Regions from separate parts of the Pseudescherichia sp. L3 genome, predicted to be linked through region 1. Evidence: predicted binding sites of a transcription regulator. Region 1 holds the regulator's gene; the other holds the start of a gene.
What was found. The regulator Fur, encoded in region 1, represses iron uptake genes when iron is present. The targets are predictions, from matches to a motif close to ATAATAATGAGAACNACTATCAA.
Positions count from the first base shown of each region.

Region 1 (14,575 bases):
AGTTTGAGCGTGAAGGCTACTTCTGCCTCGACAGCCGCTACTCCACGGCGGAGAAGCTGGTGTTTAACCGCACCGTCGGCCTGCGCGATACCTGGACTAAGATCGGCGAGTAATTTGCTCCCGCTCTGAAAAGAAAAACGCCGCGCATGCGGCGTTTTTTATTGGTGACGTCAGCGTATTACGTTGCTTCAGCCTGCAATTTTTTATCGTGACGGCGCAGCAGCACGACCTTGCTTTGCAGACGCTGCTGGAACTGATCGATCACCACCGCAGTGACAATCACCAGGCCCTTAATCACCATCTGCCAGAAGTCGCTGACTCCCATCATCACCATCCCGTCTGCAAGGAAGACGATGACGAAGGCACCGATGATAGAGCCGGAGACCCTGCCTCGTCCGCCTGCCAGCGCGGTTCCGCCCAGCACGGTTGCGCCGATAGCGTCCATCTCAAACATATTCCCGGTCATTGGGTGGGCAGTTTGCAGCTGAGATGCCACAATCAGCCCCACCAGCGCCGCGCACAGGCCTGAGAAGGCGTAGACAAACACTTTAACCTTGATGATAGGCACGCCCGCCAGCCGCGCGGCAGATTCATTTCCGCCGATGGCGTAAATGTAGCGGCCCAGCGGGGTTTTACGGGTCATGTAGAGGCCCAGCAGCAGGAAGCTCACCATCAGCCAGATCGGAATATAGATGCCGAGGATCGTGCCGGAACCTAAAATCGCGAAGCCGGTATTGCCTAACTCAGGCATGCCTACCAGGTTGGCATAGGTGCTGCCATCGTTAAACAGCAGCGCCGCGCCGCGGGCAACGTACATCATGCCGAGGGTACAGATAAAGGGCGCAACGCCCAGGCGCGTGATCACCGCCCCGTTGATCAGACCCAACAGAATGCCGAATCCCGCCACCAGTAAGATCACTTCCGGCACGTTAAAGAAGATAATCTGCGAGCCCCAGATCGGCAGGCCGTTGGTTAACAGCGCCCCGGCAACCATGCCGCACATGCCCGCCACCGCACCAACCGAGAGGTCGATCCCGCCGGTGAGAATGACAAGGGTCATGCCAATCGCCAGCAGGCCGGTAATCGCCACGTGCTGGGTCATGATCAGCAGGTTCGACATGGTCAAAAAGTTAGGCACCATCACGCTGAAGAAGCCCATGACGATCAGCAGGGCGATGAAGGTGCGCGCTTTGAGCAAATACATGTAGATCATATACTTTTTGTTCATTTCTCTCTCCAGCAGAGATCACTCCTGCGGTGTAGAAGCGCTGATTAATTTTTCCCGCGTCACGGAAGCACGCGGCAAATCTGCGGTGATACGGCCATCGGCCATAACCAGAACCCGGTCAGCCAGGGCCATGACCTCATCCAGCTCGGAGGAGGAGAACATAACCGCCAGCCCCTGATGCGCCATTTTGCCAATCAGATGATAAACATCGGTTTTTGCACCCACGTCGATGCCGCGCGTTGGCTCATCCAGCAGAACCACTTTGGGTCCGGTCATCAACGCCTTACCCAGCACCACCTTTTGCTGGTTGCCGCCGCTTAGCGAGGTAATGGGCAGCTCCGTATCACCTGCTTTAATCGCGAGCTGTTCCACCATGTGGTTGACCTGCTGCTCCTCTTTCACCGGGCTGAGCAGGCGCAAGGCGCGGCGAAAGCCCAGCAGGCTCAGGTCGGTTAGCGTCATATTGCTTTTGATCGACATAAGCTGCACCACGCCTTCACCCTGACGATCCTCCGGCACAAGAGTAATGCCGCGCTTAAGCCGCTGCTGGAACGAGCGCTTGTCCAGGCTTTCACCATCCAGCCTGATGGTGCCCGACTGGCAGCCCATCATCCCCACCAGGCCTTTAAACAGCTCGGTACGTCCCGCGCCGAGCAGGCCATAGATGCCAATAACTTCCCCTTTACGCAGATCAAAAGTGACATCGTTTAATTTATACCCCCCGTTCTGGTGCAGGGCGGTCAGGCCGTTCACCTTCAGGATGGTCTCCCCATGTGCGGCAGGGCTGTAGTCAAAGTGCTTTTTCTTGTCACCCACCATCTGCTCGATGATCCAGGGCACGCTGGCCTGCTGAACGGGACGCTCGCTGATAAAGCGGCCATCGCGGAAGATGGTGATGTGATCGCCAATCTCCATCAGCTCTTCCAGCCGGTGAGAGATGTAGATAATGGTCACGCCACGGCGCTTAAGCTGGGCGATAACGTTAAACAGCACCCGTACTTCCGACTGGCTCAGCGCGCTGGTGGGCTCGTCCATGATCAGCACCCGGGTATCTTTAGAGAGTGCGCGGGCGATCTCCACCAGCTGCTGATGACCAATGCCCAATTCGCCTAAAGGGGAGTAGGGATCAACGTTCAGCTCCAGCCGTTCAAGCAGGGATTTAGCCAGCTCGTACTGGTATTTTTCGTTAATCACGCCGCGCTGGAAGAACTCATTGCCAATGAAAATGTTGTCCATCACGTTCATATTGGGGAAGAGGTTCAGCTCCTGGAAAATAATGCTGATGCCGTGCTTTTCCGCCTGGTGAGTGGAGCCGAGGGTGACCCGCTCTCCGTCCAGCAGGATCTCGCCAGAGGAGGGCGTCTCAACGCCAGCCAGCATTTTCATCATCGTCGATTTGCCCGCGCCGTTCTCGCCAATCAGCACGTTGACCTGATTACGGTATACACGGTAGTTAACGCTATCGAGCGCGACTACCCCAGGGTAAATACGGGAGAGGTCGCGCGTTTCAATAATGACCTCATCCGGCTGGGTCTGTTGCTCATTCATAGCCCTCTCCTCACTGCCGTACGATATGTGCCGCGGTAACATCCGGGATGGTTTGTGGAATATCCCAGGCGGCAAATACCCCGGAAACAGTGACCTTATCTCCGACGACGGGCTTAAAGTTGATGATCATCGTCGACGCTTGCTGATTAATCGCTTTGCCATAGTCGCCGTACAGCACCTGGTCGTTAAAGTCCTGGTAGCTCGCGCCTTTATACCCGTCCCGTAAGCTGGTACCGCGAATAATAGGGCCCATCTGCACCACGATGTCGCCGCCTTGCTCATCGCGTACCGTCATCTTCCCGCTGCGGGATTTTGTATTCACCTTGATCACTTCCCCGCTGATACGAACGCTAAAGACGCAGGGGTTTTCGCTCTGGCTGCGGTAGCCGTCTTTGTTACAGGCCTCATCAAAGCTCTTTTCACCCTGCAAGGTTTTCAGTAACTCAGCGACAGGCTTCGCCTCACGCACATACTGCGGCACAATCTTTTGCTGCCAGGTTTGCTGAATATTGGCCATTTGTGGATTGGGGGGATGTTTAAGATCGGCCAACTCTTTCTGCGATACGATGCGGCAACCGCCAAGCGCTAAAACGATCGCTACCAGCGCAAGTTTTCTGTGCATTATGTCCTCCTTTGCGCCCGCCGAAGCGGGCGCTGCAACGTGTCATCAGGATTTGAAATTGAAGTCTTGCACTCCGGAGGCGTTGTCGGGGGTAATCAGAATGCCGCGGAACATCACGCGCTGTTTCTCAGGCTTGGTGCCTTTTTGGATGAAATTATCCAGATCGGTAACGCCCTGGGCGGCAATGGCCTGGGCCTGCAGCATCACCGTGGCTTTCAGGGTGCCCGCTTTAACGGCTTCGCGCTCGTCGTTGCTGCCGTCGATGCCGACGACAATCACATCATCGCGGCCAGCGGATTTCAGCGCGGCAATTGCGCCCAGCGCGACAGGGCCGTTACCGCAGATAACGCCTTTCACGTCCGGGTGCGCCTGCAGGATGCTGTCCATAATGCGCTTGCCGTCAATCAGCGTGCCTTTCGCATCCTGTCTCGCGACGCTCTGCATATCCGGATACTGATCCAGCACCTGATGGAAAGATTTCGAGCGCGTCACGCAGTTGTTGTCGGCCAGGTTACAGGTCAGCTCGGCGTATTTGCCTGCCTCTTCCATTTTTTCGACGAAGACGTTAGCCACGTCAGAGCCTGCCTGGAAGTTGTTATGCGTGATCTGTTCGAGGGCAATGTTATCAACCGGGATTTCACGGTTGATTAACACCACGGGAATACCCGCGTCTTTGGCTTTTTGAATGGCCGCCACGCTGGCGGTTGAGTCGGCGTTATCCAGAATAATGCCCTGAACTTTTTTACCGATCGCGGCGTCGATAAGCTCGCTCTGTTTTTTAACATCTTCGCCGTGCGACAGCACGCTGGTGGTGTAGCCCAGCTCTTTCGCTTTCTGATCGGCCCCTTTTGCCTCTGCGGCGTAGTAGGGGTTATCCAGCGAGTTGACCATAATCATGATGGTGCCTTTTTCAGCGGCAAACGCATTCACCGAAAATGCACAGGCTGCTGCCACACCTAAAAACAGTAATTTCGCTTTCATAAGATGTTCTCTCTAAATGTTATGTAGTGGTTCAACAGGTGTAGGGGTAACGCTATTTATTAACTATTTATTTATTAATCAGGGCCAGGGTCTGATTCACGATCCCGGCTACATCAAGGCCATGATATGCCCGCATATCTTTGCGATCGGCGGCGATGGCATAGTCACCGTCAGGAATGCCCAAACGTTTAAGCACCGCACCATGGCCGTTCTCTGCCAGAACCTCCGCGACAAGGCTACCCACGCCGCCATTCACGTTGTGCTCTTCAACGCTGATAATATGTTTGACGCTTTGTAACGCGGCGAACAGCGCGTCGCGATCTAAGGGGCGAATTGAAGGGACGTTGATGACCCTTGCAGAAATGCCCTGTTCCGCCAGCTGTTCGGCGGCATCAACGGCTTCGTGAACGGTAGAGCCCATGGCGACCAGCGCGATGTCATTGCCTTCGCGCAGCACATCTATCGCACCGGGTACGAAGGTGTAACTTTCATCGTGCAGCTCGGGTAGCGCTTTACCGTCCATACGGATATAGACCGGGCCGACATGCTCAAGCGCGTACTCAATAATCTGGCGGCACTCCAGCGGGGAGGAGGGGGCAAAGATCTGGATATTACCGAAGCCGCGCATCACGGAGATATCATCAATGGCGTGGTGGGTACTGGCCAGCGGCCCATAGCTGGCTCCGGCGTTGAGGCCAAACAGCTTCACGTTAGTGTTGTTGTAACAGATATCAACTTTAACCTGCTCGTTGGCACGCGAAACGAGAAACGGCGCGGCGTTACAGGTTACGGCGATTTTTCCGCCCAGCGCCAGCCCGGCGGCTGCGCCCACCAGGGTCTGCTCGGCGATCCCGACGTTAACGATCCGATCCGGGTACTGTTTTATGAAGGGGGAGATCTTGGCGGTCGAGGTCGAGTCGGCTACGACGGGAACCAGATCGACGCCTCTCTCAACCGCATCAATGAAAGCTTCAACCATCACGTTTGCAAGATGTTCTGAATTACTCACTTTTCATGCCCTCTTCGATCAGATCGTTCAGTTCGCTCATTGCCAGCCCGATTTCGTCACCCTTCGGAACGCGGTGGTGCCATTCTGGCTTGCCAGCGATAAAGGAGACGCCTGCACCCTTGGTGGTATGGGCGATAATGACGTTCGGTTTGCCAGTCTGGGGAAGGTTCTCCAGCGCATTGACCACGGAAGCCATATCGTTGCCCTCGCATTCGGTCACTTCCATACCAAAAGCGCGCCATTTTTCGTCCAGCGGATCGGTACACATAATGTCTTTGGTGGCCCCCGCCAGCTGCAGGCCATTTTTGTCATTGATAATGACTAGGTTATCCAGCTTGTAATGGGCGGCTACCATGGCGGCTTCCCAGTTGCTGCCTTCTGCCAGTTCACCGTCGCCGGTGATCAGGAAAATACGGCGTTTGCTATTGCTGCGCTTGGCCGCGAGTGCCAGACCAACGGCCACCGGGAAACCATGCCCCAGCGCACCAGTATTGAGCTCAATCCCTGGGGTCTTCTGCTTAACCGGATGTCCTGGCAGATGAGAGTTGGCGTGCTGGTAGGTGGCAAGCCACTCCACCGGAAAATAGCCCGCCTCGGCGAGAACGCAGTAGTAGCAACCTACGGCGTGGCCTTTGGACTGGATGTAGATATCACGCTCCTCATCATCCTGGCGGTTAGCAGCGCAGTCCAGTACGCGAAAATAGAGCGCCGTTAACAGCTCTACCTGCGAGAGATCGGCCCCGGTATGGCCGCCAGCGGGGCTGTTGGCATTCAGGGAGATGATGTGACGGCGCACCGCACGGGCTTTGTTTTCAAGTTCGGGTACAGAAAGTAAGAACGGATTCATCGAGCTCCTCCGAATTAATATGCGACACTGAATATATATTCAGGTTGGTTCAAAAAAATGGAATCCTGGCTGTTGCTCCAGGTTTCCCTGACCGTGAGTGAATAGGCTCTCTGAGTGTTCAGAATATATATTCACGTATGACTTTATATTCATTAATACTAGCGCCTCTGTTGTTGAGTTGTCCAGAGTGAATGAGTGATTTGTGATGACCTACACATTTGCTGCGTTTGCCTGTAGATGCGGAAAGCAATCCTCGCTATCGTTTACAAAATAAATAATCAGTGTTGAATATATATTCATGGAAGGCCTCACTTCCGGAGAACCCTATGTCTTCGCACAAAAATATTATTATTGCTCTCGACGAGGGCACGACCAACGCCAAGGCCGTAGCCCTGGACGCAGCAGGCAAAGCGCTCGTTAAATTCAACCAGCCGCTCTCAATCCAGACGCCTCGCGAGGGGTGGGTGGAACAGTCAGGCTCGGCGCTGATGGAGGCCTCGGTGAAGGTGCTCGCGCAAGCGATTGAGGCGGTCGGCGCTGAAAACGTGGTGGCGCTGGCCATCAGCAACCAGCGTGAGACGACGATAGGCTGGTACCGCAGCAACGGCACGCCGCTGCATGCGGCCATCAGCTGGCAATGCTCGCGCACGGCGGATTTTTGCGAAGCGTTGCGGCGCGATAATAAAGAGCAGACGATTAAAGCCGTCACCGGTCTGCCGGTCGCGCCGCTTTTCTCCGCCTCCAAGATGCGCTGGCTCATTGAGTCGACGCCAAACGGCCAGGCGCTGGCGGCTAACGGTGACATTTGTCTGGGTACTATCGACAGCTGGCTGCTCTGGAATCTGACCGCGGGTGAAAGCTTCTATTGCGACTACTCAAACGCCGCCCGTACTCAGCTCCTTGATCTGCAAAGCGGACGCTGGAGTCCAGAGATGCTGGATATCTTCCAGATCCCGGCCGCCGCGCTGCCGACGATCAAACCCTCCAGCGGCCTTTTCGGCTACACCAAAAACGTGGTGGGCATTCCAGACGGCATTCCGATCATGTCGATGGTGGGAGACTCGCACGCCGCGCTATTCGGCCATGCGCTGGGGGAGGCGGGCTGCGTCAAGGCCACCTACGGTACGGGCTCATCGGTTATGGCGCCGGTGACCTCGGCCCAGTGCAACATCCACTCTCTGGCAACCACCCTTGCCTGGCACGATGGCGAACAGCTGATCTACGGCCTGGAGGGCAACATCCCCCATACCGGAGACGGCGTCGCGTGGATGGCTGACAGCACGGGCCTGAGCGAACTCCCCGAGGCCGAGCTGGCAGCAGAGCTGAATTCACTGCCGGCCTCGGTGGAGTCAACGCTGGGCGTCTATTTTGTTCCGGCGCTAACGGGATTAGGTGCGCCCTGGTGGGATGAAAATGCCCGCGGGGTGATCTGCGGCCTGAGCCGGGGCGTAAAACGCGCGCACCTGATTCGGGCTGCGCTGGAGGCCATTACCTACCAGATCGCCGACGTGGTCACGGCGATGCGGCAGCACAACGACTTTACGCTGACCGCGTTGATGGTCGATGGTGGGCCAACCAAAAATGACTGGCTGATGCAGTATCAGTCAGACCTGCTGGGTTGCCCGGTTATGCGCAGCGACGTGCCTGAACTCTCTGCAATCGGTGCGGCACTCTTAGCGCGCAAAGCCGTGGGGCAACTCTCACTCGATGAGCTCAAACAGTACCTTTACCCGCACAGTGAATTTCGCCCCAACATGGAGCGTCATGGCCGTTTACAAAAACGCTGGCGGGAGTGGCAACAGGCCGTCGAAAGAACCCTACACAAATTTTGAATAGCGGGTGAGGAGAGAAGTATGGGCTATGTATTCGAAAATAAAACGGTTGTCATTACCGGGGCTGCCAAAGGCATCGGCGAGGGCATCGCCAGAAAATTTGCCGATGCGGGCGCAAATCTGGTGCTGTCGGACTACTCGGCTGAGGTGACAGAGACCGCCGAGCGATTGAGAGAGGAGTACCATGAAAATATTATCTCCTTCGTCGCCGACGTCACCAATGAAGAGCAGGTCACCGAGCTCTACCGCCTCGCGCATCGTACCTTTGGCAGCATTGATGTCTCTATCCAAAACGCCGGCATTATCACCATTGACCGCTTCGATAAAATGACGCGTCAGGAGTTCGATAACGTACTCAGCGTGAACACCACCGGCGTATGGCTATGCTGCCGCGAGGCGGCAAAGTATATGGTCAAGCAGCAGAGTGGGCGTCTGATCAACACCTCTTCCGGCCAGGGCCGGGTTGGCTTTATCTACACCCCGCACTACGCGGCCAGCAAAATGGGCGTAATTGGCATTACCCAAAGCCTCGCGCTAGAGCTGGCCCAGCACAACATTACGGTGAACGCGTTCTGCCCTGGGATCATCGAGACCAACATGTGGGACTACAACGACCGCGTGTGGGGCGAGATCCTGAGCACGCCAGAGAAGCAGTATAAAAAAGGCGAGCTTATGGAGGAATGGGTGCAGGGGATCCCCCTCAAGCGGGCGGGCAAACCTGCCGACGTTGCCGGGCTGGTGGCATTTCTGGCGTCCGAGGATGCGGCCTACATTACGGGGCAAACCATCAACGTTGATGGCGGCTTGATCATGTCGTAACACATTTTGGAGTGAAACCATGGATAAACACTTTTCCCAAAGACTGTTTGATTTAAGCGATCGCGTCGCGTTTGTCACCGGGGCAGGCAGCGGTATTGGTCAAATGATTGCTTACGGCTTTGCCAGCGCGGGGGCGAAGGTGGCCTGCTTCGATCTACGCGAGGATGGCGGCCTGCTGGAAACCGTAAACACGATTCAGGAGATGGGCGGCAGCGCCTTTGCCTATACCGGCGACGTACGCGACATTGCGCACCTGCGCGCTGCTATCGCGGAGGTGAAGACGCGGTTTGGTCGTCTTGATGTAGCGCTCAACGCCGCCGGGATTGCCAACGCTAATCCGGCGCTGGAGATGGAGCCAGACCAGTGGCAGCGGGTTATCGATATCAACCTGACCGGCGTCTGGAACAGCTGTAAAGCCGAGGCCGAGCTGATGCTGGAGAGCGGCGGCGGCTCGATCATCAATATCGCCTCTATGTCCGGCGTGATTGTTAACCGGGGGCTGGAGCAGGCCCATTATAACTGCTCGAAGGCAGGGGTGATCCACTTAAGCAAAAGCCTGGCGATGGAGTGGGCGGAGAAAAATATCCGCGTTAACACAATTAGCCCAGGCTACACCGCGACCCCGATGAATACCCGTCCAGAGATGGTGCACCAGACAAAATCGTTTGAGAGCCAGACGCCTATGCAGCGTATGGCAAAAGTTGAGGAGATGGCTGGCCCGGCGATTTTCCTTGCTGCGGATGCCTCGTCGTTCTGCACCGGTGTGGATCTGCTGGTCGATGGCGGGTTTGTTTGCTGGTAACAAACGGCAGGCCATAGATAAAAAAAGGGTCACCCTGAGGTGACCCTTTTTCGTTACCGTATCAATTACAGCTTACGCGGCGTGGTCTCATGCGCGTGTTCATTTTCACGGCAGTCGCCTTCGGCGCAGTGACCGTAAAGATAGAGGCTGTGGTTCGTCAGGCGGATGCCGTGCTTCGTAGCGATTTCACGCTGGCGAGCTTCGATAGAATCATCGCTAAACTCGATCACCTTGCCGCAGTCGAGGCAGATCAGATGATCGTGGTGATGCTGCTGGGTCAGTTCGAAAACGGACTTGCCGCCCTCAAAGTTATGACGGGTGACAATCCCGGCATCATCAAACTGGTTAAGCACACGATACACGGTAGCCAGACCAATTTCCTCGCCCATGTCGATCAGTCGCTTGTATAAGTCTTCCGCACTGACATGATGGTTATCCGGTCCCTGAAGCACTTCCAGAATTTTTAAACGAGGAAGCGTGACTTTCAAGCCGGCCTTCTTTAATGCGGTGTTATTGTCAGTCATGCGGAGTCTGTCCTGTTGCTAATCGATTCACTTCCGAGGCGGAAGTTAATGAGAATGACCTTGAGTAAATGCGTCTCATTATAGAATTGCCACTTCTTAATGAAAACTACAAGTCCTCAAGTAAAGTATGCGTATAAAAACGTGGCCTCGCCAACAAACTATCGTTGTGCAACCCGTTTGACCAGGGGATATTGTACAGGTATGTACGCGAAAGTTAAAAATTTGTAGCAATTATTTCTATTGCTTTTATCTATCAATAGCAGCGCAGCACATAGGCTGCGCCGTCTATCATCAGGCGTTAACGATCTCGTCCAGGTGCAGCTCTTCAGAGATCTGCTTCACCCACTTCTCAACGCGCTCGGCGGTCAGTTCCGGCTGGCGGTCTTCATCAATGGCGAGACCCACGAAGTGATCGTCATCGGCCAGGCCTTTAGACGCTTCGAAGTGGTAACCGGCGGTTGGCCAGTGGCCGACGATAGTCGCCCCGTTGGGTTCAATGATATCACGAATGGTGCCGAGGGCATCACAGAAGTACTCTGCGTAATCTTCCTGGTCGCCACAGCCGAACAGCGCCACCAGCTTACCGTTGAAGTCTACCTCTTCCAGCGTTGGGAAGAAGTCATCCCAGTCGCACTGCGCTTCACCATAGTACCAGGTTGGGATGCCCAGCAGCAGGATATCATAGCCTTCCAGATCTTCTTTGCTGCTCTTGGCAATGTCATGCACGTCAGCAACGTCTGGACCAAGCTGCTTTTGGATCATCTTTGCGATATTTTCGGTGTTACCGGTGTCGCTACCGAAAAAAATACCTGTAATTGCCATGAGTAAAATAACCTCTTGAAACTTAATGATATGGTGGTGGAGCACGGCCCACGGATAAGGGCAATAATAGCAGAACAGCGGCGTACGCGAAATTCGTAATCGCCCAGACTGCACTCTGTGCTACATGAAAGTGTGATTTGATGTGTTTTTCAGACGTCGCCCTGGCAGTGCAGGGCCTTGAGCTGGGTAAGCAGCAGCTCTTCGATCAGTTCGCTACGGCTCATCTGCCGGGCATCGGCCAGCGCGTTGAGCGCCTCAACGGCGTCGGCGTTCATCTTCAGCTCGACGCGCTTAAGCCCACGAACTTTATCGCGTTTAAGCTGGTTGCGCTTATTGATGCGTAGCTGTTCGTCACGCGAAAGCGGATTCGTTTTCGGTCGTCCCGGGCGACGCTCGTTCGCGAACAGATCTAGTGTCGTACGGTCCGTTTGTTCTTTTGCCATGATTTAGGGTGACGTCGAGGGAAAACAGGCTGCCAGGGTATCCCTGCGCGATTAGCGCGCCATCATACATCAGCAGAGCAGGGACGCCAACGACCGTAAGCCTTGCCGCGTCCGGTCGCCGGGTTTTTAATCAGCCTGCATCGTGCGCCAGATAGCGGCGGATCGCCCGCAGCACTGCCTCGGGCTTTTCAGCGTGTACCCAGTGGCCAGCACCGGCAATCACGTGCGCCCGTGCCTGCGGGAACTGAGCAAGCAGCGCATCGCGATGCACCTCGGTGACGTAGGGCGACTGGCCGCCGCGCACAAACAGCGCCGGGCGATCCCAGGCGGGCACGGTCTGCCAGCCAATAATCTCTTCGTAGCGATCCCACAGCGCCGGCACGTTGAAGCGCCATTCGCCGTCGATAAACGATTTCAGAAGAAACTGAATAACGCCCTCTTCGTGCAGCGTCTGGCGCATCAGGGCGGCGGCCTGCTGGCGGCTGGTGGCCCCGGCAGCCGTCACCGCGTTGATAGCGGCAAAAATGTCGTCGTGGCGGCGTACCTGATAGGCAACGGGGGCAATATCAATGGCGACCAGCTGGTCAATGCGTTCAGGGGCGAGCGCGGTAAGCGCCATGACCGCCTTGCCGCCCATAGAGTGGCCGATAAACGTCGCCTTCTCCAGGCCCTGTGCGTCGAGCGTATCCAGCAGATCCTGCGCCATGGCCGGGTAGTTCATCTCCGGCGAGCGGGGAGAGAGACCATGGTTGCGCATATCAACCTGAATGATATCGTGATCGTTTACCAGATCGCGCGCCAGCACGCCGAGGTTGTCCAGGCTGCCAAACAGACCGTGGACCAGGACGATGGGAGAATTGTTGTGCGGATGTTGTGCAGATTGCGCTCGGGTATTCAATTTCATGGCAAAGTTCTTTTTTTCGCTCTGTCGGGTTAGGGTATTATGTTGACCATTCTACCGCCTGGCTGCAAGGGGTCGACGCGAACCGACTTTTGCCTGACGTTAACCGTTGTTGAGATTTCGCCTATAATCCCAACAGCTTGTATTCAGATAAGATACTCCACTGGATTAAAATGAAAACGATCGAAGTTGATGATGAGCTTTACAGCTATATTGCTAGCCACACCAAACACATCGGCGAGAGCGCATCCGAGATTTTACGCCGGATGCTGAAGTTTACCGCCAACGGCAGCAGGCCAGCGGCCACCGCCCCGAAAGAGGCCGTCATTGTCAACGCCCCAGCCGAGGTGAAGCCGGCTAATCCTGTGAAAGACAAAGTCCGTGCCATGCGCGAGCTGCTGCTGTCTGATGAATATGCAGAACAGAGAAAAGCGGTTAACCGCTTCATGCTGGTGCTGTCTACACTCTATTCATTGGATGAGAAAGCGTTTGCCGAGGCGACGGAGTCCCTGCACGGCCGTACCCGTGTTTACTTTGCCGGCGATCAGCAGACGCTGCTGCAAAACGGGGCGCAGACCAAACCTAAGCACCTGGCAAATACGCCATACTGGGTGATCACGAATACGAATACGGACCGCAAACGCAGCATGGTGGAGCATATCATGCAGTCGATGCAGTTCCCGGTGGAGCTGATTGATAAGGTTTGCGGCACAATCTAACCCTTGCATAAGAAGGATCAGGCAATGGCAAATCATGAACGCGCAGGACAGCCTGCACAACAGGGCGATCTGATTAACGTCGCTCAGCTTACCGCGCAGTACTACGTGCTGAAGCCGGAAGTGGGCAATAGCGAACATGCGGTAAAATTTGGCACCTCCGGCCACCGCGGCAGTTCGGTACGCCATAGCTTCAACGAACCGCACATTTTGGCTATTGCGCAGGCGATTGCTGAAGAGCGCGCTAAAAACGGCATCACCGGGCCGTGCTATGTCGGTAAGGATACTCACGCGCTCTCCGAGCCGGCGTTTATCTCCGTGCTGGAAGTGCTGGCTGCCAACGGCGTCGATATCATCGTGCAGGAGAACAACGGCTATACGCCAACGCCTGCGGTATCGAATGCTATCCTCGAGCACAACAAGCAGGGTGGCGCGCAGGCTGACGGCATCGTCATTACCCCTTCGCACAACCCGCCGGAAGATGGCGGCATCAAATATAATCCACCTAACGGGGGGCCAGCCGACACCAATGTGACCAAGGTCGTCGAAGATCGTGCCAACGCTCTGCTGGCAGCGGGTCTCGAAGGGGTTAAGCGCATGACGCTTGACGAAGCCATGGCCTCTGGCCGCGTGACCGAGAAAGATCTGGTTCAGCCGTTTATCGAAGGGTTGGCCGAGATCGTCGACATGGCCGCAATCCAGAAAGCCGGGCTGAAGCTGGGCGTCGATCCGCTGGGCGGCTCCGGTATCGAGTACTGGAAACGCATTGCCGAATTCTACAAGCTGGATCTGACCATCGTTAACGATCAGGTCGATCAGACCTTCCGCTTTATGCACCTCGACAAAGATGGCGCGATCCGTATGGACTGCTCCTCCGAGTGTGCGATGGCTGGCCTGCTGGCGCTGCGCGACAAGTTCGATCTGGCCTTTGCTAACGATCCAGACTATGACCGTCACGGCATCGTTACCCCGGCAGGGCTGATGAACCCGAACCACTACCTGGCAGTGGCGATCAACTACCTGTTCCAGCATCGTCCGCAGTGGGGCAAAGAGGTAGCGGTAGGTAAAACGCTAGTCTCCTCCGCGATGATTGACCGCGTGGTGAACGATTTGGGCCGCAAGCTGGTAGAAGTGCCGGTTGGCTTCAAGTGGTTTGTTGACGGGCTGCACGACGGCAGCTTTGGTTTCGGCGGCGAAGAGAGCGCCGGGGCCTCCTTCCTGCGCTTTGACGGCACGCCGTGGTCCACCGATAAAGACGGTATCATCATGTGCCTGCTGGCTGCGGAAATCACCGCCGTCACCGGTAAAAACCCGCAGCAGCACTACGATGAGCTGGCCGAGCGCTTTGGCGCGCCGAGCTATAATCGTTTGCAGGCCGGGGCGACCTCTGCCCAGAAAGCGGCGCTGTCGAAGCTGTCGCCAGAGATGGTCAGCGCCAGCCAGCTGGCAGGGGATCCGATTACGGCACGTCTGACGGCAGC
Region 1 is NZ_JANKYC010000001.1:383,874-398,448, forward strand. It holds gene glnS (glutamine--tRNA ligase) at 1-113, shown strand, start outside; gene NR795_RS01890 (ABC transporter permease) at 179-1,228, opposite strand; gene NR795_RS01895 (sugar ABC transporter ATP-binding protein) at 1,247-2,776, opposite strand; gene NR795_RS01900 (DUF2291 family protein) at 2,787-3,398, opposite strand; gene NR795_RS01905 (D-ribose ABC transporter substrate-binding protein) at 3,444-4,379, opposite strand; gene NR795_RS01910 (transketolase family protein) at 4,447-5,388, opposite strand; gene NR795_RS01915 (transketolase) at 5,381-6,235, opposite strand; gene NR795_RS01920 (FGGY family carbohydrate kinase) at 6,562-8,067, shown strand; gene NR795_RS01925 (SDR family oxidoreductase) at 8,089-8,886, shown strand; gene NR795_RS01930 (SDR family oxidoreductase) at 8,906-9,688, shown strand; gene fur (ferric iron uptake transcriptional regulator) at 9,754-10,212, opposite strand; gene fldA (flavodoxin FldA) at 10,504-11,034, opposite strand; gene ybfE (LexA regulated protein) at 11,184-11,477, opposite strand; gene ybfF (esterase) at 11,608-12,381, opposite strand; gene seqA (replication initiation negative regulator SeqA) at 12,552-13,097, shown strand; gene pgm (phosphoglucomutase (alpha-D-glucose-1,6-bisphosphate-dependent)) at 13,122-14,575, shown strand, end outside.

Region 2 (14,575 bases), on a different contig from region 1:
CGAAAGCGGATGCGCAGCCGAAGCCGGAAGCGGCAGCACCGGCAGAGCAACCTGCCGCTGCGGATAAAAAGTAATACGCTGACAGCCGCCGCCTAATCAGGCGGCGGTTTTTTATTACAGGGCAGGTATAATTAACACTGGCAGCGCTATGGCCGCTGTATTAATTTAGATGTCCCTGTAAATGATGAGCCTGCCCTGAAAACATAACGACAGGCTCCTGAAAAGGAGTGTTTTTTTTCATGTCCAGGTCGCTATTAACCAACGAAACCAGCGAGCTCGATCTGCTGGATCAACGGCCTTTTGATCAGACCGACTTCGATATCCTGAAATCCTACGAAGCGGTGGTCGATGGGTTAGCGATGCTCATTGGTGCCCACTGTGAAATCGTCTTGCACTCCTTGCAGGATCTCAAATGCTCCGCCATTCGTATTGCTAACGGTGAACACACCGGGCGTAAGATTGGCTCGCCGATTACCGATCTTGCCCTGCGCATGCTGCACGACATGACGGGCGCAGACAGCAGCGTCTCGAAGTGCTACTTCACCCGTGCCAAAAGCGGCGTGCTGATGAAGTCGGTCACGATTGCCATCCGCAATCGCGAGCACCGGGTCATTGGTCTGCTGTGCATCAACATGAACCTTGATGTTCCCTTCTCGCAAATTATGAACACCTTTATTCCGCCGGAGACGCCGGACGTCGGCTCCGCCGTGAACTTTGCCTCCTCAGTGGACGATCTGGTGATGCAGACCCTGGAGTTCACCATCGAAGAGGTGAACGCCGACCGGAACGTCTCTAACAATGCGAAGAACCGGCAAATCGTGCTGAACCTCTACGAAAAAGGCATTTTTGATATTAAAGATGCGATTAACCAGGTGGCCGATCGGTTGAATATCTCCAAGCACACGGTCTACCTCTACATTCGCCAGTTCAAGAGCGGCGACTTCCAGGGGCAGGATAAGTAATGCGTTTTGCCTTAATGGTGACGGGGCCTGCCTACGGCACGCAGCAGGCCAGCACCGCATGGCAGTTTGCTCAGGCACTGCTGGCAGCGGGTCACGAGCTGGCGAGCGTCTTTTTCTACCGGGAAGGGGTCTATAACGCCAACCAGCTTACCGCCCCGGCTAGCGACGAGTTCGATCTGGTTCGGGCCTGGCAGGGGCTGCACCTTGAGCATCAGGTTGAGCTGCATATCTGCGTTGCGGCAGCGCTGCGGCGTGGTGTAACCGACGAGAGCGAAGCGCAGCGTGCTGGACTACCCGCCGCCAACCTTCAGCCTGGCTTTACCCTCAGCGGCTTAGGCGCGCTGGCCGAGGCGGCGTTAACCTGCGATCGCGTGGTGCAGTTCTGATGAAAAGCGTGGCATTTGTTTTTAACTCCGCACCGCACGGCTCGTCTGCCGGACGGGAAGGGCTGGATGCGCTGCTGGCAATGTCGGCCCTGACTGAGGAGATCGGCGTCTTTTTCCTTGGCGATGGCGTTTTTCAGCTGCTGGCTAACCAGCGCCCTGGCGATATCCTCGCCCGTGACTATATCGCTACCTTTAAGGTGCTACCGCTCTACGATATCGAGCAGCTCTGGTTGTGCGCGGCCTCGCTGCGCGAGCGTGGGCTGAGCGCCTCACACTCTTTTATTCTCGATGCCCAGCCGCTGGAACCTAAAGCGCTGCGCGAGTGTCTACATCGCTATGACGTCGTTATGACGTTTTGAGGCTGTTATGCTGTATACTCTTCGTCACTCTCCCTGGCAGTGCGACATGGCTACGCTGATGCGCACGTTGCAGGAGGGGGATGACCTGCTGCTGCTCTCTGATGGCGTTACGGCGGCGGTGGTGGGAAGTCACTACCTTGATTTACTGCTGGCTGCCCCCATAACAGTTCATGCTCTACAGGAAGACGTTGATGCCCGCGGTCTTTCTGGTCAAATTTCGAACAGAATCGTCCTGGTTAGCTATACTGATTTCGTTAGCCTGACGGTAAAACACGCTGCTCAGATCGCCTGGTAGTGTGAGATCCGCTGTATATTTCTTGACACCTTTTGAGCACAGCCCTAAAATTCCGCGTCCTCATATTGTATGAGGGCGTTTTATTACGTGTTTACGAAGCAAAAGCTAAAACCAGGAGCTATTTAATGGCAACAGTTAACCAGCTGGTACGCAAACCACGTGCACGCAAAGTTGCGAAAAGCAACGTGCCTGCGCTGGAAGCCTGCCCGCAGAAACGTGGTGTATGTACTCGTGTATATACCACCACTCCTAAGAAACCGAACTCCGCACTGCGTAAAGTTTGCCGTGTGCGTCTGACTAACGGTTTCGAAGTTACCTCCTACATCGGTGGTGAAGGTCACAACCTGCAGGAGCACTCCGTGATCCTGATCCGTGGCGGTCGTGTTAAAGACCTTCCGGGTGTTCGTTACCACACCGTTCGTGGTGCACTTGACTGCTCAGGCGTTAAAGACCGTAAGCAGGCTCGCTCCAAGTACGGCGTGAAGCGTCCTAAGGCTTAATGGTTCTCCGTTAAGTAAGGCCAAACGTTTTAAATTAATGTCAAACTAAACTCTTTGAGTTTTGGACAATCCTGAATTAACAACGGAGTATTTCCATGCCACGTCGTCGCGTCATTGGTCAGCGTAAAATCCTGCCGGATCCTAAGTTCGGATCAGAACTGCTGGCTAAATTTGTAAATATCCTGATGGTAGATGGTAAAAAATCTACTGCAGAAGCAATCGTATACAGTGCTCTTGAGACCCTGGCTCAGCGCTCTGGTAAAAATGAACTGGAAGCTTTCGAAGTCGCTCTCGACAACGTGCGCCCAACTGTAGAAGTTAAGTCTCGCCGCGTTGGTGGTTCTACTTATCAGGTTCCAGTTGAAGTTCGTCCGGTTCGTCGTAATGCTCTGGCAATGCGTTGGATCGTTGAAGCTGCTCGTAAACGCGGTGATAAATCCATGGCTCTGCGCCTGGCGAACGAACTTTCTGATGCTGCAGACAACAAAGGTACTGCAGTTAAGAAACGTGAAGACGTTCACCGTATGGCAGAAGCCAACAAAGCGTTCGCCCACTACCGTTGGTAATCCCTTCGGAGTAATAGTCACCAAGCGGGCGCTTTATGTAAGCTGCCCGCTTTGGGCTACATAACTTGAACGCTAAGGCAATAGAGGAATCAAATGGCTCGTACAACACCCATTGCACGCTACCGTAACATCGGTATCAGTGCGCACATCGACGCCGGTAAAACCACTACTACCGAACGTATCCTGTTCTACACCGGTGTAAACCACAAAATCGGTGAAGTACACGACGGCGCGGCAACTATGGACTGGATGGAGCAGGAGCAGGAGCGTGGTATCACCATCACCTCCGCAGCGACCACTGCATTCTGGTCTGGTATGGCGAAGCAGTATGAACCGCATCGCGTAAACATCATCGACACCCCGGGCCACGTTGACTTCACCATCGAAGTAGAACGTTCCATGCGTGTTCTTGACGGTGCGGTAATGGTTTACTGCGCAGTTGGTGGTGTTCAGCCGCAGTCTGAAACCGTATGGCGTCAGGCAAACAAATATAAAGTTCCACGTATCGCGTTCGTTAACAAAATGGACCGTATGGGTGCGAACTTCCTGAAAGTTGTTGGTCAGATCAAATCCCGTCTTGGCGCGAACCCGGTTCCGCTGCAGCTGGCGATTGGTGCTGAAGAAGGTTTCACCGGTGTTGTTGACCTGGTGAAAATGAAAGCCATCAACTGGAACGATGCCGACCAGGGCGTTACCTTCGAATACGAAGATATCCCGGCTGACATGCAGGATCTGGCTGAAGAATGGCACCAGAACCTGATCGAATCCGCTGCTGAAGCTTCTGAAGAGCTGATGGAGAAATACCTGGGCGGTGAAGAACTGACTGAAGAAGAGATCAAAACGGCTCTGCGTCAGCGCGTTCTGAACAACGAAATCATCCTGGTAACCTGTGGTTCTGCATTTAAGAACAAAGGTGTTCAGGCGATGCTGGATGCGGTAATTGATTACCTGCCATCTCCGATCGACGTACCGGCGATCAACGGCATGCTGGATGACGGTAAAGATACCCCGGCTGAGCGTCACGCAAGTGATGACGAGCCGTTCGCGGCGCTGGCGTTCAAAATCGCTACCGACCCGTTCGTAGGTAACCTGACCTTCTTCCGTGTGTACTCCGGTGTGGTTAACTCTGGTGATACCGTACTGAACTCCGTGAAATCTGCACGTGAGCGTTTCGGTCGTATCGTTCAGATGCACGCTAACAAACGTGAAGAGATCAAAGAAGTTCGCGCAGGCGACATCGCTGCAGCAATCGGTCTGAAAGACGTGATCACCGGTGACACCCTGTGTAACCCGGATCACCCGATCATTCTGGAGCGTATGGAGTTCCCTGAGCCGGTAATCTCTATCGCCGTTGAGCCGAAAACCAAAGCTGACCAGGAAAAAATGGGTCTGGCTCTGGGCCGTCTGGCTAAAGAAGACCCGTCATTCCGCGTTTGGACTGACGAAGAGTCTAACCAGACTATCATCGCGGGCATGGGTGAGCTGCACCTCGACATCATCGTTGACCGTATGAAGCGTGAATTCAACGTTGAAGCGAACGTCGGTAAACCTCAGGTTGCTTACCGTGAAGCGATTCGCGCAAAAGTTACCGATATCGAAGGCAAACACGCCAAGCAGTCTGGTGGTCGTGGTCAGTACGGTCATGTTGTTATCGACATGTACCCGCTGGAGCCGGGCTCTAACCCGAAAGGTTACGAGTTCATCAACGACATCAAGGGTGGTGTAATTCCTGGCGAATACATCCCAGCCGTTGATAAAGGCATCCAGGAACAGCTGAAAGCTGGCCCGCTGGCGGGTTACCCGGTAGTGGATCTGGGCGTGCGTCTGCACTTCGGTTCTTACCATGACGTTGACTCCTCTGAGCTGGCGTTTAAACTGGCTGCGTCTATTGCCTTTAAAGATGGCTTTAAGAAAGCAAAACCAGTTCTGCTTGAGCCGATCATGAAGGTTGAAGTAGAGACGCCGGAAGAGAACACCGGTGACGTTATCGGTGACCTTAGCCGTCGTCGTGGTCAGCTGAAAGGTCAGGAATCTAACGCTACTGGCGTTCAGATCCACGCTGAAGTTCCGCTGTCTGAAATGTTCGGATATGCAACTCAGCTGCGTTCACTGACTAAAGGTCGTGCATCTTACTCCATGGAATTCCTGAAGTATGATGATGCGCCGAACAACGTTGCTCAGGCCGTAATTGAAGCCCGCGGTAAATAAGCCGCAGGGTTAAAATCTAAGTCCCGTGCTCTCTCCTGAAGGGGAGAGCACTATAGTAAGGAATATAGCCGTGTCTAAAGAAAAATTTGAACGTACAAAACCGCACGTTAACGTTGGTACTATCGGCCACGTTGACCACGGTAAAACTACCCTGACCGCTGCCATCACTACCGTTCTGGCTAAAACCTACGGTGGTTCTGCTCGTGCATTCGACCAGATCGATAACGCGCCGGAAGAGAAAGCTCGTGGTATCACCATCAACACCTCTCACGTTGAGTATGACACCCCGACTCGCCACTACGCACACGTAGACTGCCCGGGCCACGCCGACTATGTTAAAAACATGATCACCGGTGCTGCGCAGATGGACGGCGCGATCCTGGTTGTTGCTGCGACTGACGGCCCGATGCCGCAGACCCGTGAGCACATCCTGCTGGGTCGTCAGGTAGGCGTTCCGTACATCATCGTGTTCCTGAACAAATGCGACATGGTTGATGACGAAGAGCTGCTGGAACTGGTTGAGATGGAAGTGCGTGAACTTCTGTCCCAGTACGACTTCCCGGGCGACGACACCCCGATCATTCGTGGTTCCGCGCTGAAAGCGCTGGAAGGCGAAGCTGAGTGGGAAGAGAAAATCGTTGAGCTGGCTGGCTACCTGGATTCCTACATCCCGGAACCAGAGCGTGCGATTGACAAGCCGTTCCTGCTGCCGATCGAAGACGTATTCTCCATCTCCGGTCGTGGTACCGTTGTTACCGGTCGTGTAGAGCGCGGTATCATCAAAGTTGGTGAAGAAGTTGAAATCGTTGGTATCAAAGATACTGCGAAATCTACCTGTACCGGCGTTGAAATGTTCCGCAAACTGCTGGACGAAGGTCGTGCGGGCGAGAACTGCGGCGTTCTGCTGCGTGGTATCAAGCGTGAAGAGATCCAGCGTGGCCAGGTTCTGGCTAAGCCGGGCTCAATCAAGCCGCACACCAAGTTCGAATCCGAAGTGTACATCCTGTCCAAAGACGAAGGCGGCCGTCACACTCCGTTCTTCAAAGGCTACCGTCCGCAGTTCTACTTCCGTACAACTGACGTGACTGGCACCATCGAACTGCCGGAAGGCGTTGAGATGGTTATGCCGGGCGACAACATCAAAATGGTTGTTACCCTGATCCACCCGATCGCGATGGACGACGGTCTGCGTTTCGCAATCCGTGAAGGCGGCCGTACCGTTGGCGCGGGCGTTGTTGCTAAAGTTCTGAGCTAATAATTTATTATCTCTGAATAAAAAAAGGACGCTTCGGCGTCCTTTTTTACGTCTTTTTTTACGTTCTGCTTTCGTGTCTCTGCTATTGTAATCATAACTATTCTCATTTACACTCTGCGCATAAATTGAACGGGAGTGATTATGTACGTCTGTTTGTGTAATGGGGTAAGTGACAAAACAATTCGCCAGGCGGTACGCCAGTTTCGCCCCCAATCTTTCCAGCAGCTGCGTAAGTTTATCCCGGTAGGGAACCAGTGCGGCAAGTGCGTTCGCGCGGCCCGCGAGATTATGCAGAACGAACTGATGCAAATTCCTGAATACCAGGAGATCGCATAAGCGAAAATCTTTTTTTGACATCCCGGTAGCGCCATCTACGCTTCACTTAGTGGAAGCGGAGGGACTAATAATGAAAGGTGATGTCAGAATCATAAGTTATCTCAATAAATTATTGGGAAATGAGCTTGTCGCAATCAATCAGTATTTTCTTCATGCCCGTATGTTCAAAAACTGGGGCCTTACCCGCCTCAACGACGTCGAATATCACGAATCCATAGATGAGATGAAGCACGCCGATAAGTACATCGAGCGTATTCTCTTTCTCGAAGGTATTCCAAACCTACAGGACCTCGGCAAGCTGGGGATCGGTGAAGACGTAGAGGAGATGCTGCGCTCTGACCTGAACCTGGAACTTGAGGGTGCTAAAGATCTGCGCGAGGCTATCGCTTATGCCGATAGCGTTCACGACTACGTCAGCCGCGATATGATGATTGAGATCCTCGCGGATGAAGAGGGGCATATCGACTGGCTGGAGACTGAGCTGGACCTGATAGCAAAAATCGGTCTGCAGAACTACCTTCAGTCGCAGCTCAGAGAGCAGGCCAAGTAGCCATACCGTACAACGCATACTCCCGTATAAGCGAACCCGCTGCCGGCTAACGGTGGCGGGTTTTTTTCTATCTGGTGCTTATTTTCTACACGACACTTGCGTTAATGCCAGTTTTACGTATAATGCGCGGGCTTGTCTAATATAGACAGCGGTTCGATATGAACCACCGGTACTGCGTAAGCGATACCAGACAATGTTCCCGATTGGGGAACTCTGTAAGAACGGTTACACTCTCCCATCAATCGTAATGGGTTTGAGGAGTAACTATTTCGTCTATAAATAATTGGAGCTCTGGTCTCATGCAGAACCAAAGAATCCGTATCCGTCTTAAAGCGTTTGATCATCGTCTGATCGATCAATCAACCGCGGAAATCGTCGAGACTGCCAAGCGCACTGGTGCGCAGGTTCGTGGTCCGATCCCGCTGCCGACCCGCAAAGAGCGCTTTACCGTTCTGATCTCTCCGCACGTTAACAAAGACGCGCGCGATCAGTACGAAATTCGCACTCACAAGCGTCTGGTTGACATCGTTGAGCCAACCGAGAAAACCGTTGATGCTCTGATGCGTCTGGACCTGGCTGCCGGTGTAGACGTGCAGATCAGCCTGGGTTAATCAGGTCATCGAGCGATTGAGAGGTTGATACAATGATTGGTTTAGTCGGTAAAAAAGTGGGTATGACCCGCATCTTCACTGAAGATGGCGTTTCTATCCCAGTAACCGTAATCGAAGTTGAAGCAAACCGCGTTACTCAGATCAAAGATCTGGCTAACGACGGCTACCGTGCCGTTCAGGTCACTACCGGTGCTAAAAAAGCTAACCGTGTAACCAAGCCTGAAGCGGGTCACTTTGCTAAAGCTGGCGTTGAAGCTGGCCGTGGTCTGTGGGAATTCCGTCTTGCAGAAGGCGAAGAGTACACCGTAGGTCAGGACATCAGCGTTGAGCTGTTTGCTGACGTTAAAAAAGTTGACGTAACCGGTACCTCTAAAGGTAAAGGTTTCGCCGGTACCGTTAAGCGCTGGAACTTCCGTACCCAGGACGCGACTCACGGTAACTCCTTGTCTCACCGCGTTCCGGGTTCTATCGGTCAGAACCAGACTCCGGGCAAAGTGTTCAAAGGCAAGAAGATGGCAGGTCAGCTGGGTAACGAACGTGTAACTGTTCAGAGCCTGGACGTAGTACGTGTTGACGCTGAGCGCAACCTGCTGCTGGTTAAAGGTGGTGTTCCGGGTGCGACCGGTTGCGACCTGATCGTTAAACCAGCTGTGAAGGCGTAAGGGGATAGCAATGGAATTAGTATTGAAAGACGCGCAAAGCGCGCTGACTGTTTCCGAAACTACCTTCGGTCGTGATTTCAACGAAGCGCTGGTTCACCAGGTTGTTGTTGCTTATGCAGCTGGTGCTCGTCAGGGTACTCGTGCTCAGAAGACTCGTGCTGAAGTAACTGGTTCCGGCAAAAAGCCGTGGCGTCAGAAAGGTACCGGCCGTGCGCGTTCAGGTTCTGTTAAGAGCCCGATCTGGCGTTCAGGTGGCGTGACCTTCGCTGCGCGTCCGCAGGACCACAGTCAAAAAGTTAACAAAAAGATGTACCGCGGCGCGCTGAAAAGCATTCTGTCCGAGCTGGTACGTCAGGATCGTCTGATCGTTGTCGAGCAGTTCTCTCTGGAAGCGCCGAAAACCAAGCTTCTGGCTCAGAAACTGAAAGACATGGCTCTGGAAGATGTGCTGATCATCACCGGTGAGCTGGACGAGAACCTGTTCCTGGCCGCACGCAACCTGCACAAGGTTGACGTACGTGACGCAGCAGGTATCGACCCGGTTAGCCTGATCGCCTTCGACAAAGTCGTAATGACTGCTGAGGCTGTTAAGCAAGTTGAGGAGATGCTGGCATGATTCGTGAAGAACGTCTGCTGAAGGTGCTTCGTGCGCCGCACGTTTCTGAAAAAGCGTCTACCGCGATGGAAAAAACCAATACCATCGTGCTCAAAGTTGCTAAAGACGCGACGAAAGCAGAGATCAAAGCTGCTGTGCAGAAACTGTTTGAAGTCGAAGTCGAAGTCGTTAACACCCTGGTTGTTAAAGGGAAAGTTAAACGTCACGGACAGCGTATCGGTCGTCGTAGCGACTGGAAAAAAGCTTACGTCACCCTGAAAGAAGGCCAGAACCTGGACTTCGTTGGCGGCGCTGAGTAAGTCGGAGGAGTAATACAATGGCAGTTGTTAAGTGTAAACCGACATCTCCGGGTCGTCGCCACGTTGTTAAAGTGGTTAACCCTGAGCTGCATAAGGGCAAACCTTTTGCTCCGCTGGTTGAAAAAAACAGCAAATCCGGTGGTCGTAACAACAATGGTCGTATCACCACCCGTCACATCGGTGGTGGTCACAAGCAGGCTTATCGTATTGTTGACTTCAAACGCAACAAAGATGGTATCCCAGCGACTGTTGAACGTCTTGAGTACGATCCGAACCGCTCCGCGAACATCGCGCTGGTTCTGTACAAAGATGGCGAACGCCGTTACATCCTGGCCCCTAAAGGCCTGAAAGCTGGCGACCAGATTCAGTCTGGCGTTGATGCTGCAATCAAAGCGGGTAACACCCTGCCGATGCGCAACATCCCGGTTGGTTCTACCGTTCATAACGTAGAAATGAAACCAGGTAAAGGCGGTCAGCTGGCGCGTTCTGCTGGTACTTACGTTCAGATCGTTGCGCGCGACGGTGCTTATGTCACCCTGCGTCTGCGTTCTGGTGAAATGCGTAAAGTCGAAGCAGACTGCCGCGCTACCCTGGGCGAAGTTGGCAATGCTGAGCATATGCTGCGCGTTCTGGGTAAAGCAGGTGCTGCACGCTGGCGTGGTGTTCGTCCTACCGTTCGCGGTACTGCGATGAACCCAGTCGACCACCCACATGGTGGTGGTGAAGGTCGTAACTTTGGTAAGCACCCGGTAACTCCGTGGGGCGTTCAGACCAAAGGTAAGAAGACCCGCAGCAACAAGCGTACTGATAAATTTATCGTACGTCGCCGTAGCAAATAATTTTAGAGGATAAGCCATGCCACGTTCTCTCAAGAAAGGTCCTTTTATTGACCTGCACTTGCTGAAGAAGGTAGAGAAAGCGGTGGAAAGCGGAGACAAGAAGCCCCTGCGCACTTGGTCCCGTCGTTCAACGATCTTTCCTAACATGATCGGTTTGACCATCGCTGTCCATAATGGTCGTCAGCACGTTCCAGTCTTTGTTTCCGACGAAATGGTTGGTCACAAACTGGGTGAATTCGCACCGACTCGTACTTATCGCGGCCACGCTGCTGATAAAAAAGCGAAGAAGAAATAAGGTAGGAGGAAGAGATGGAAACTTTAGCTCAACATCGCCATGCTCGTTCTTCTGCTCAGAAGGTTCGCCTTGTTGCTGACCTGATTCGCGGTAAGAAAGTGTCGCAGGCCCTGGACATCCTGACCTATACCAACAAGAAAGCTGCGGTATTGGTTAAGAAGGTACTGGAATCTGCCATTGCTAACGCTGAACACAACGATGGCGCTGACATTGACGATCTGAAAGTTGCGAAAATTTTCGTAGACGAAGGCCCGAGCATGAAGCGCATTATGCCGCGTGCGAAAGGTCGTGCAGATCGCATCCTGAAGCGCACCAGCCACATCACTGTGGTTGTGTCCGATCGCTGAGACTCTGGAGACTAGCAATGGGTCAGAAAGTACATCCTAATGGTATTCGCCTGGGTATTGTAAAACCATGGAACTCAACCTGGTTTGCGAACACCAAAGAATTCGCTGACAACCTGGACAGCGATTTTAAAGTACGTCAGTACCTGACTAAGGAACTGGCTAAAGCGTCTGTATCTCGTATCGTTATCGAGCGTCCGGCTAAGAGCATCCGTGTGACCATTCACACCGCTCGCCCGGGTATCGTTATCGGTAAGAAAGGCGAAGACGTAGAAAAACTGCGCAAGGTCGTAGCGGATATCGCTGGCGTTCCTGCACAGATCAATATCGCCGAAGTGCGTAAGCCTGAACTGGACGCAAAACTGGTTGCTGACAGCATCACTTCACAGCTGGAGCGTCGTGTGATGTTCCGCCGTGCAATGAAGCGTGCTGTACAGAACGCAATGCGTCTGGGCGCTAAAGGTATCAAAGTTGAAGTTAGCGGCCGTCTGGGCGGCGCGGAAATCGCACGTACCGAATGGTACCGCGAAGGTCGCGTTCCGCTGCACACGCTGCGTGCGGACATTGACTACAACACCTCTGAAGCGCACACCACTTATGGTGTAATCGGCGTTAAGGTATGGATCTTCAAAGGTGAGATCCTGGGTGGTATGGCTGCTGTTGAACAACCGGAACCGGCTGCTCAACCTAAAAAGCAGCAGCGTAAAGGCCGTAAATAAGGAGCGTCGCTATGTTACAACCAAAGCGTACAAAATTCCGTAAAGTGCACAAAGGCCGCAACCGTGGTCTGGCGCAGGGTACGGATGTTAGCTTCGGCACTTTCGGTCTGAAAGCTGTTGGCCGTGGTCGTCTGACTGCCCGTCAGATCGAAGCAGCACGTCGTGCAATGACCCGTGCAGTTAAGCGTCAAGGTAAGATCTGGATCCGTGTATTCCCGGACAAACCGATCACTGAGAAGCCGCTGGAAGTTCGTATGGGTAAAGGTAAAGGTAACGTGGAGTATTGGGTTGCCTTGATTCAGCCAGGTAAAGTCCTGTATGAAATGGACGGTGTTCCTGAAGAGCTGGCCCGTGAAGCATTCAGCCTGGCAGCAGCGAAACTGCCGATTAAAACCACCTTTGTAACTAAGACGGTGATGTAATGAAAGCAAAAGAGCTGCGTGAGAAGAGTGTTGAAGAGCTGAACACCGAGCTGCTGAACCTGCTGCGTGAGCAGTTCAACCTGCGTATGCAGGCAGCAAGTGGCCAGCTGCAACAGTCTCACCTGTTGAAGCAAGTGCGTCGTGACGTCGCACGCGTTAAGACTTTACTGACTGAGAAGGCGGGTGCGTAATGACCGATAAAATCCGTACTCTGCAAGGTCGCGTTGTTAGCGATAAAATGGAGAAATCCATCGTTGTTGCTATCGAACGTTTTGTGAAACACCCGATCTACGGTAAATTCATCAAGCGTACGACCAAACTGCACGTACATGACGAGAACAACGAATGTGGTATCGGCGACAAGGTTGAAATCCGTGAATGCCGTCCACTGTCCAAGACTAAGTCCTGGACGCTGGTTCGCGTTGTAGAGAAAGCCGTTCTGTAATACAGTACGCTCTCTCAAGATAGACGGTCCAGCAATGGACCGTTTATTTTTTCTACCCATACGCAGGAAGCGGTGTTATAATGCCGCGCCCTCGATATGGGGCTTTTTAATGACCCGAGATTTTGGGTCCCAAAGTAGTAGTTGACATTAGCGGAGCACTGAAATGATCCAAGAACAGACTATGCTGAACGTCGCCGACAACTCCGGTGCACGTCGCGTAATGTGTATCAAGGTTCTGGGTGGCTCGCACCGTCGCTACGCAGGCGTAGGCGACATCATCAAGATCACCATCAAGGAAGCAATTCCGCGTGGTAAGGTCAAAAAAGGTGATGTGCTGAAGGCGGTAGTGGTGCGCACCAAGAAGGGTGTTCGTCGCCCGGACGGTTCTGTCATTCGCTTCGATGGTAATGCATGCGTTATTTTAAACAATAACAGCGAGCAACCTATCGGTACGCGTATTTTTGGGCCGGTAACTCGTGAACTTCGTAATGAAAAGTTCATGAAAATTATCTCTCTGGCACCAGAAGTACTCTAAGGAGCGAATCATGGCAGCTAAAATCCGTCGTGATGACGAAGTTATCGTGTTAACCGGTAAAGATAAAGGTAAGCGCGGTAAAGTAAAAAATGTTCTGTCTTCCGGCAAAATCGTCGTTGAAGGTATCAACCTGGTCAAGAAACACCAGAAGCCGGTTCCGGCTCTGAACCAGCCAGGTGGCATCGTAGAGAAAGAAGCAGCTATTCAGATCTCTAACGTTGCACTCTTCAATGCGGCAACCGGCAAGGCTGACCGTGTAGGCTTTAGATTCGAAGACGGCAAAAAAGTCCGTTTCTTCAAGTCTAACAGCGAAACTATCAAGTAATTTGGAGTAGTACGATGGCGAAACTGCATGATTACTACAAAGACGAAGTAGTTAACAAACTCATGACTGAGTTTAGCTACAATTCTGTCATGCAAGTCCCTCGGGTCGAGAAGATCACCCTGAACATGGGTGTTGGTGAAGCGATCGCTGACAAGAAGCTGCTGGATAACGCAGTAGCTGACCTGGCAGCAATCTCCGGTCAAAAACCGTTTGTCACCAAAGCACGCAAATCTGTTGCAGGCTTCAAAATCCGTCAGGGCTATCCGATCGGCTGTAAAGTAACTCTGCGTGGCGAACGCATGTGGGAGTTCTTTGAGCGCCTGATCACTATTGCTGTACCGCGTATCCGTGACTTCCGTGGCCTGTCCGCTAAGTCATTCGATGGTCGTGGTAACTACAGCATGGGTGTCCGTGAGCAGATCATCTTCCCAGAAATCGATTACGACAAAGTCGATCGTGTACGTGGTTTGGATATTACCATCACCACTACCGCGAATTCTGATGAAGAAGGCCGTGCTCTGCTGGCTGCCTTTGACTTCCCGTTCCGCAAGTAAGGTAGGGTTACTTAATGGCTAAGCAATCAATGAAAGCACGCGAAGTAAAGCGCGTAGCTTTAGCTGATAAATTCTTCGCTAAACGCGCTGAACTGAAAGCTATCATCTCTGATGTGAACGCTTCCGACGAAGATCGTTGGAACGCAGTTCTGAAGCTGCAGACTCTGCCGCGTGATTCCAGCCCGTCTCGTCAGCGTAACCGCTGCCGTCAAACTGGTCGTCCGCACGCTTTCCTGCGGAAGTTCGGGTTGAGCCGTATTAAGGTCCGTGAAGCCGCTATGCGCGGTGAAATCCCGGGTCTTAAAAAGGCTAGCTGGTAATTGTCACCAATTGAATCACGGGAGTAAAGACAGATGAGCATGCAAGATCCGATCGCGGATATGCTGACCCGTATCCGTAACGGTCAGGCCGCGAACAAAGCTGCGGTCACCATGCCTTCCTCCAAGCTGAAAGTGGCAATTGCCAACGTGCTGAAGGAAGAAGGTTTTATTG
Region 2 is NZ_JANKYC010000003.1:17,370-31,944, reverse strand. It holds gene fkpA (FKBP-type peptidyl-prolyl cis-trans isomerase) at 1-74, shown strand, start outside; gene NR795_RS15485 (transcriptional regulator) at 240-962, shown strand; gene tusD (sulfurtransferase complex subunit TusD) at 962-1,348, shown strand; gene tusC (sulfurtransferase complex subunit TusC) at 1,348-1,707, shown strand; gene tusB (sulfurtransferase complex subunit TusB) at 1,715-2,002, shown strand; gene rpsL (30S ribosomal protein S12) at 2,128-2,502, shown strand; gene rpsG (30S ribosomal protein S7) at 2,598-3,068, shown strand; gene fusA (elongation factor G) at 3,162-5,276, shown strand; gene tuf (elongation factor Tu) at 5,347-6,531, shown strand; gene bfd (bacterioferritin-associated ferredoxin) at 6,673-6,867, shown strand; gene bfr (bacterioferritin) at 6,938-7,417, shown strand; gene rpsJ (30S ribosomal protein S10) at 7,717-8,028, shown strand; gene rplC (50S ribosomal protein L3) at 8,061-8,690, shown strand; gene rplD (50S ribosomal protein L4) at 8,701-9,306, shown strand; gene rplW (50S ribosomal protein L23) at 9,303-9,605, shown strand; gene rplB (50S ribosomal protein L2) at 9,623-10,444, shown strand; gene rpsS (30S ribosomal protein S19) at 10,461-10,739, shown strand; gene rplV (50S ribosomal protein L22) at 10,754-11,086, shown strand; gene rpsC (30S ribosomal protein S3) at 11,104-11,802, shown strand; gene rplP (50S ribosomal protein L16) at 11,814-12,224, shown strand; gene rpmC (50S ribosomal protein L29) at 12,224-12,415, shown strand; gene rpsQ (30S ribosomal protein S17) at 12,415-12,669, shown strand; gene rplN (50S ribosomal protein L14) at 12,833-13,204, shown strand; gene rplX (50S ribosomal protein L24) at 13,215-13,529, shown strand; gene rplE (50S ribosomal protein L5) at 13,544-14,083, shown strand; gene rpsN (30S ribosomal protein S14) at 14,098-14,403, shown strand; gene rpsH (30S ribosomal protein S8) at 14,437-14,575, shown strand, end outside.
Region 2: bfd (bacterioferritin-associated ferredoxin) is a predicted target of Fur. The motif match lies at 6,616-6,638, and genes of this name have one in related genera.